Regions from separate parts of the Paenibacillus mesotrionivorans genome, predicted to be linked through region 2. Evidence: predicted binding sites of a transcription regulator. Region 2 holds the regulator's gene; the other holds the start of a gene.
What was found. Region 2 encodes CtsR, which represses protease genes until heat stress. Its sites were predicted from a motif close to ATGGTCAATAAAGGTCAAACA; they were not measured.

Region 1: a site for CtsR is predicted at 1,774-1,794, ahead of clpP (ATP-dependent Clp endopeptidase proteolytic subunit ClpP). Genes of this name have one in related genera too.

What each region holds. Positions count from the first base shown of each region.
Region 1 is NZ_JBJURJ010000007.1:61,109-64,515, reverse strand. It holds gene ACI1P1_RS11885 (sugar-binding transcriptional regulator) at 1-577, opposite strand, end outside; tRNA gene ACI1P1_RS11880 (tRNA-Arg) at 1,633-1,707, shown strand; gene clpP (ATP-dependent Clp endopeptidase proteolytic subunit ClpP) at 1,898-2,488, shown strand; gene ACI1P1_RS11870 (DHA2 family efflux MFS transporter permease subunit) at 2,569-3,407, opposite strand, start outside.
Region 2 is NZ_JBJURJ010000029.1:64,201-67,607, forward strand. It holds gene clpC (ATP-dependent protease ATP-binding subunit ClpC) at 1-438, opposite strand, end outside; gene ACI1P1_RS29260 (protein arginine kinase) at 475-1,536, opposite strand; gene ACI1P1_RS29265 (UvrB/UvrC motif-containing protein) at 1,556-2,071, opposite strand; gene ACI1P1_RS29270 (CtsR family transcriptional regulator) at 2,091-2,552, opposite strand; rRNA gene rrf (5S ribosomal RNA) at 3,109-3,225, opposite strand.

The DNA.
Region 1 (3,407 bases), on a different contig from region 2:
TGGTGGAGGCAATGGTATTGGCCTGAAAATCCAGGCTTTCACCCAAGCCGCCCCGCGCCGGAACAAACAGGCTTGCCTTTAACTGTGGACTGGGGCCCATATGAGCAGCCACCTCAGCCATAGTGGAACCGCCGGTAACGGCGATAACACCCTCGCGGACCGCCATCTTGCGGACCGCCGCCGCGCCAGCCCGTCCCAATTCGATCTTCGCATACGGCGAAGTATCCGAATCGCCCGGAACCACCACAGCCTGTTCCATGCCGAAGCGCTCCTTCAGCCGATCCTCCAGCTCAGAGAGCCCGAACAGCTCCCTTACCATAGGCTCAATAGCCTCCAGCAGGCTGCGGCCGGATTCGCTGATCCGCATGCCGTAGCTTTCCACATCAAGAAGGCCTTGGGCTTTGAGAAAATCCACTTCACTTCGCAAAACTCTCTCCGTCATATCCAGCGAGGAAGCGAGCGTTCTCCGTCCGACTACCTTGGAGAGCATGATGTGATGCAGGATCGTGTAGCGCTTCCTCATGGTGTCCATTAAATCCGGCAGAAGCTGCTTCTGAATATCGAGCACGGACCTCATCTTCTCACTCCTGGACAGGGTATTGGACCGGAAATGTCCCGCTCTTACATCTTTAGTCCCAGCTAGGAATGGCGGCGCCATTCGACAGAGACTCTCTAGCCTCTTACATTGTATTCCTCTTCCTTGGAAAATGCAAGAATACGGTGACGCTTTCAATTGTAAAGTTTTTAACCACGGGCGAAATGAACAGGGCGTATTTTTCCCATAATACAGGGCTCCCAAGGGTGTAAGCGGCATCAAACACTGGCCGAATGGAGCAAGAATATTTATTCTAATGTAGCTGGCAGAACGCCTCCAACGGGAAGGGCTTCAGAACGGTCCCCGGGTGGACTAAAGTTTGCGAGTGGGCTGTTCTTGAGGCGGGATTTGGAGCAAATCTTCAGCTAAACATGACTCATATCTGAACGGGTATGTCTCCTCCATGACGGGTAATGGTAAAATTTGATTCTTAAAACATGATGTAGAGTATGCTCCAGCCGGAACGCATATATGCGGCACTGGTAAGCAGGGTTTTTGACAGTTCCTCCAGTTGTAACGGAACTGAGCGACTCTTAGAACACGATTTAGCTTGATTTCCAACTGTAACGGAACTGAGCAACTCTTAGAGCACAAATTTACTGGTAAACCGCGCCTTGAAGAGCTGTAAGGGTGTTTGAGTTCCGTTATAAAGTAAATACACGGGTTTTCGGCCGCTAAGGGCTTCTCAGTTCCGTTAGCGCTCCAGCCCGTCTGCCAGCCCCCATGCGCACTCCCCCATCCTCCCGCTCATCCCTTCCACTCTCCCATCCGTCCCACCTTGTCCATAGTCCTGTTACATCTACCCTTCCCCTTTCCCAACAACTTTTCCCCGCCATCCCTTCCACCCTCCCGCCCATCCCTTCCATACTCCTGCCTGCCCTATCCGCCTTCCTGCCCGAGGCCCGCCCAGTCGGCCGCCGCAAAAGTTCCTCCTGGGATTCTTCGAACAAGCACTTGCAATTTGTCACAGGCTATCATATAATAACACTTGCCGCCAAAAACGCCTGCCAAGGGCGATATGGCCGTTACACCTATATGCACCCGTGGTCCAATGGATATGACGCAGGCCTCCGAAGCCTGAGATCGAGGTTCAATTCCTCGCGGGTGCGCCATAATATTCCTTCAAAACCAAGCAGCCGCAAGGCTGTTTTTTTGTATATTTTACCGCGCTGCAGATTTCTTTGACCTTAATTGACTTTTGACCTTCGTTGACTTAATATGGTCTTAACGTGAAGGGAAACACCCTTCACACCGGCATATGATCCACCTGAAGATGAACATTTTAAAGGAGGGAATTGCAACATGAGTTTGATACCTATGGTCGTAGAACAAGACGGACGAGGCGAAAGAGCCTATGACATTTATTCGCGCCTGTTGAAGGACCGCATCATCTTTTTGGGCAGCGCCATCAACGACGCCGTAGCCAACGCCATTGTCGCCCAGCTGTTGTTCCTGGATGCCCAGGACCCCGAGAAGGACATCCATCTGTACATTAACTCCCCGGGCGGTTCCATCACCTCCGGTATGGCTATCTATGATACCATGCAGTTCATCAAAGCGGATGTCTCCACCATCTGTGTCGGCATGGCTGCCTCCATGGGCGCATTCCTGCTGACCGCGGGTGCCAAAGGCAAACGCTTCGCCCTTCCCAACAGCGAAGTGATGATCCACCAGCCGCTGGGCGGCGCCGAAGGCCAGGCCTCGGACATCCAAATCCGCGCCAACCGCATCATCAAGATGCGCGACAAGCTCAACCACATCCTGGCGGAGCGCAGCGGACAGCCCTTCGAGCGCATCGAGAAAGACACCGACCGCGACAACTTCATGAGCGCCGAAGAAGCGCTGAAGTACGGCCTGATTGATAAAGTCATTGAGCCGACCCGCGCCAAATAAGCTTCTTTCCCTTAATACCCCAACCCCCGGTTCCTGAACCGGGGGTTTTGGGGCTTTATAGAAGCAGAACCGGTGAGCCTTCACCCTTCCGCGGAGCCTGCTGCAGCCGTCACAGACGCAGAGCCCTCCGCGGCAATACGGCTTTTCCTGCTGTCGGATAACAGCCCGGCCACAATCCCCGCCAGCAGAACGGCTCCACCCAGATGGAAGGCCCTGGCGAAGGAAGCGGCTGACGCCTCCTGCATCCTGCCGCCGATCCGGGCGGCAAGCTCCGCTCCTGCGGGATAATGCTCCACCCAGCTCCGCAGGGCCGCTCCTCCAGCTTCACCCGAACCTCCAACCTCCTTCATCTGCACCGCCAGCTCCGCCTTTGCTCCGGCGGGCAGCCTCTCATCCGCAGAAACCCAAGCGGCAATATCCGCACCCGCCTTCACCGTATTGTCCGCCACAGCCTGATTCAGCACCATCACCAGCAAGGCCACGCCCATGACGGAGCCCAACGCCCGGGTCATATTGGTTACGCCGGAGGCGATACCGATTTTCTCTTCGGGCACATTGCGGATCACTGAGCCCATCACCGGAGCCATAGCTAAGCCCATGCCCACTCCGAACAAAGCGAGCCGCCAGACGATGGCGGAGAGAGGCGAGGCTGCAGTAAGATCACCCAGCAGCCAGGTAGAGGCGGCCAGCACTGCCATGCCGGTACCCACAAACAACCGGCTGCCGAAGCGGTTGGCCAACGCCCCCACACTGGCGGAAACCACCATGGAGGCCAATGGCATAGCCGAGATGATCAGCCCCGCTTGAAGCACACTTTTGCCTAGCAGCCCCGTCAGAAAATAGGACATCAAGAAGCTTGGTGCCATTACACCGGCACCGATTAAGAGCAATGTCAGACAAGCCCAGTTGAAGGTGCCGA
Region 2 (3,407 bases):
TTCGCTGCTTCCCAAGAGCTGCAGCACTTGCTGGCGGGCCTTATTAAGGCTGACGCCCAGATTGTTCAGAACCCGGGCAGCCACGCCTTCACCTTCGCGTATCAAACCCAAGAGGATATGTTCCGTGCCCACGTACGTATGTCCGAGCTTACGGGCTTCATCCATAGAAAGCTCAATGACTTTTTTAGCCCGGGGCGTGTATGCAATATTGGTCGGCTGCTCCTGTCCGCGGCCGATCAGGGATTCCACCTCATCCTGGATCTTCTCCAGGCCCAAACCTAGGGAAATCAGCGCCTTGGCGGCAATGCCTTCCCCTTCTTTAATCAATCCCAGCAAAATATGCTCTGTACCGATATTATTGTGTCCCAACCGCACAGCCTCTTCTTGTGCCAAGGCCAATACCTTTTGGGCACGCTCCGTAAATCTGCCAAACATCATCGTGAACACCTCCAAATGGAATAATCACTTGTTGCTTTATTTCTGAGCCAAATGGCTGCGGATCAATTCCGCCCGGCGTATATCCCTTCCCTCTGCCGACAGCTTCTCGCCGGAGAGCTGCTGCAGGAATGCGGGCTGGGTCATGACCAAAAGCTCGTTTAACGCTGTTTTGCTGACGTTCTGCACCATCCCCAGATCTACCCCAAGCCGTACATCGGATAAACGCTGGGCGGCCTCCTTGGAGTCCATGATGATGGCATGGGTCAGAATCCCGTAGGATCTGCAGATCCGGTCCTGCATTCTGGCTCTGGATTCCACCGCCAGAATCTGCCGGGCGCTGCGTTCATGCTCGATAATCTGCCGGACCACACTATGCAGATTATCCAGGATCTCCTCCTCCGATTGCCCCAGTGTAATCTGGTTAGAAATCTGGAAGAGGTTGCCAACCGCCTCGCTGCCTTCGCCATAAATTCCTCTTACGGCAAGACCCACTTGGGTGATGGCCTGCAGGATCCGGTTGATTTGCTGAGTAATCACAAGTGCGGGAAGATGGATCATCACCGAGGCCCGGATGCCCGTTCCCACATTGGTGGGACAGCTGGTCAGGAATCCCCGCCGCTCGTCAAATGCGTATTCCAGCAGCTCCTCAAAGCGGTCATCCACCTCATTAGCTACCTGCCAGGCCTCCCGAATTTGAAAGCCTGAGGCAAGAACCTGGATGCGGATATGATCCTCCTCATTCACCATAATACTGATGGATTCGGATTCGTTCAACAAAACCGCACCGTTTTGTGATTCGTTGGCCAAATTGGGGCTGATCAGATGCTTTTCCACCAATACCTTCTTCTCCAGCTCCGACAGCTCGGAGAGTGGAACCATCTCTACCTCGCCATCTTCCTGAAGGTTTCCGGCCTCATGGAGCTCCCGGATTTTGTCCAGTACCTCACCGGACTGGGACTTGGTGGCCAGCATGGGAAACGGGTACCCGTTTAAGTTACGCGCAATTCGCACTCTGCTGCTGATGACGATATCCGAATCGGGACCTTCGCCCTTCATCCATTCCGTCAATGCCTGCTCGAAAAATCGCCGGGAATCCATACCCTTGACTCCTCCCATTTTACAAGCCGGAGGTTTGCCGCTCCAGCTCTTTGATCTGGTCCCGGATTTTCGCTGCGGCTTCAAAGTCCTCATGCTCCACCCGCTGGACCAGTTCTTTCTTCAACCGTTCCAATTCACGCTTTACCTGGATTTTACCACCAGTGCGTTTGGGGACCTTGCCCGTGTGCACGGTATTCCCGTGAACCCGCTTGAACAGCGGATCCAAGCGCTCGTCGAAATATTTATAACACTCGCTGCAGCCGAAGCGGCCCAGCTTGCTGAATTGCGAATACGTCAGCCCGCAGTTTTCACACCGCGGCGGTGTTTCCTGCCTGCGTTGGCTTCCCGTAGGCGGTTCAAAATCGAGCAGACCGGACAGCAGATTGTGGATCGAAAATCCCCCTGCCGTCCCCGGAATCATTTCACCCTTTTCCCTGGCGCAGGATTCACAGATGTGAAACTCCGTCTTCTCGCCATTGACAATCTTCGTAAAATGCAGGGTTGCCGGCTTTTTGCCGCATTCCTGGCAAATCATGAGAACGTCCTCCCTTTCCTCATGGACTCAACAAGGCAATGAGCATTGCCTTCAGAAGCTTGGCTCTGATTTCATCCCGAAATGGAAGCTTGATCTGAAGCGCGTCTCTGGATATCGCAGCACGGATAAGGTTCGCTTCCCGGCTCGAGATCTGCTTGCCCTCCTCCAGCTGATAAACCAATCCTTCGGCACCCGTCTGGTCAATGGCCTCGCCAATGGTTTGGAAAATGTGGTTAAGAATTTGCCCCCTGGACGACAGCTCCACCTTCTGAATCCGGATGTAACCGCCGCCGCCGCGCTTGCTCTCCACCACATACCCTTTTTCGAGAGTAAACCGGGTGCTGATGACGTAATTGATTTGGGAAGGCACACACTGAAATTCATCCGCCAGGTCGTTGCGCTGAATCTCAATGATACCCCCAGGACTCTGCTGGAGAATTCGCTTCAGGTAGTTTTCTATGAGTTCCGAAATATTTCTCATCCCTCATCCCCTATTCCCGCAGCTTGTTTTTTTGACTTGACTTTGACTTTCTTTGACCTTGTAAATATTATAGCACCATTTTCTAAATTATCAAATCATTTTGAAGGTGTCGTGGCAATTGCATTAGAGAAGGCTGCTAAAGCTCTCCAACAAGCTACCCACAGTATCTCCTGAAGGGGGAAAGTTTATGGCGGGAAGGGTTTCCCACAAACCGCGAAAATTACAAACGGAGCCGGACAGAGGATAATCGGGGTGGGACTCTCACCAAGCTTTGCACCAAGTTGACTAATAGCGGCTCTTCAGTCCGTTAGCCGCAAGTAACTTAACCATTTCGCTTTTTCGCCATTCTCTACATAACACATCCTTTCTTACGGACACCAGAGACCTTATTCGTCTCATTGAGCACCATCCTGAGCTCTAACGGACCCAGGTGCTCTTATTCCGCTGAAAAGATGCCTCCACCGCCTCCGTTTCCGCAAATAGCGTCACTGGAGTCCGTTAGCCCGCGAGACTACAACAAAAAGACCCTCTAGCGTGAGCTAAAGGGTCTGTCTGTGCTTGGCAACGTCCTACTCTCCCAGGACCCTGCGGTCCAAGTACCATCGGCGCTGGAGGGCTTAACGGTCGTGTTCGAGATGGGAACGCGTGGTTCCCCTCCGCCATCATCACCAAACGCTTTGCAAGTCAAGGCTTGCGCCCTGAAAACCGGATGCGAAACGAGGTCACCGAAACCTCTTCATCTATACCACTGCTTACCAAGTGAGTGTGGCTACCGCCAACCTCGTAGGTTAAGCCCTCGACCGATTAGTATTCGTCAGCTCCATGTGTTGCCACACTTCCACCCCGAACCTATCT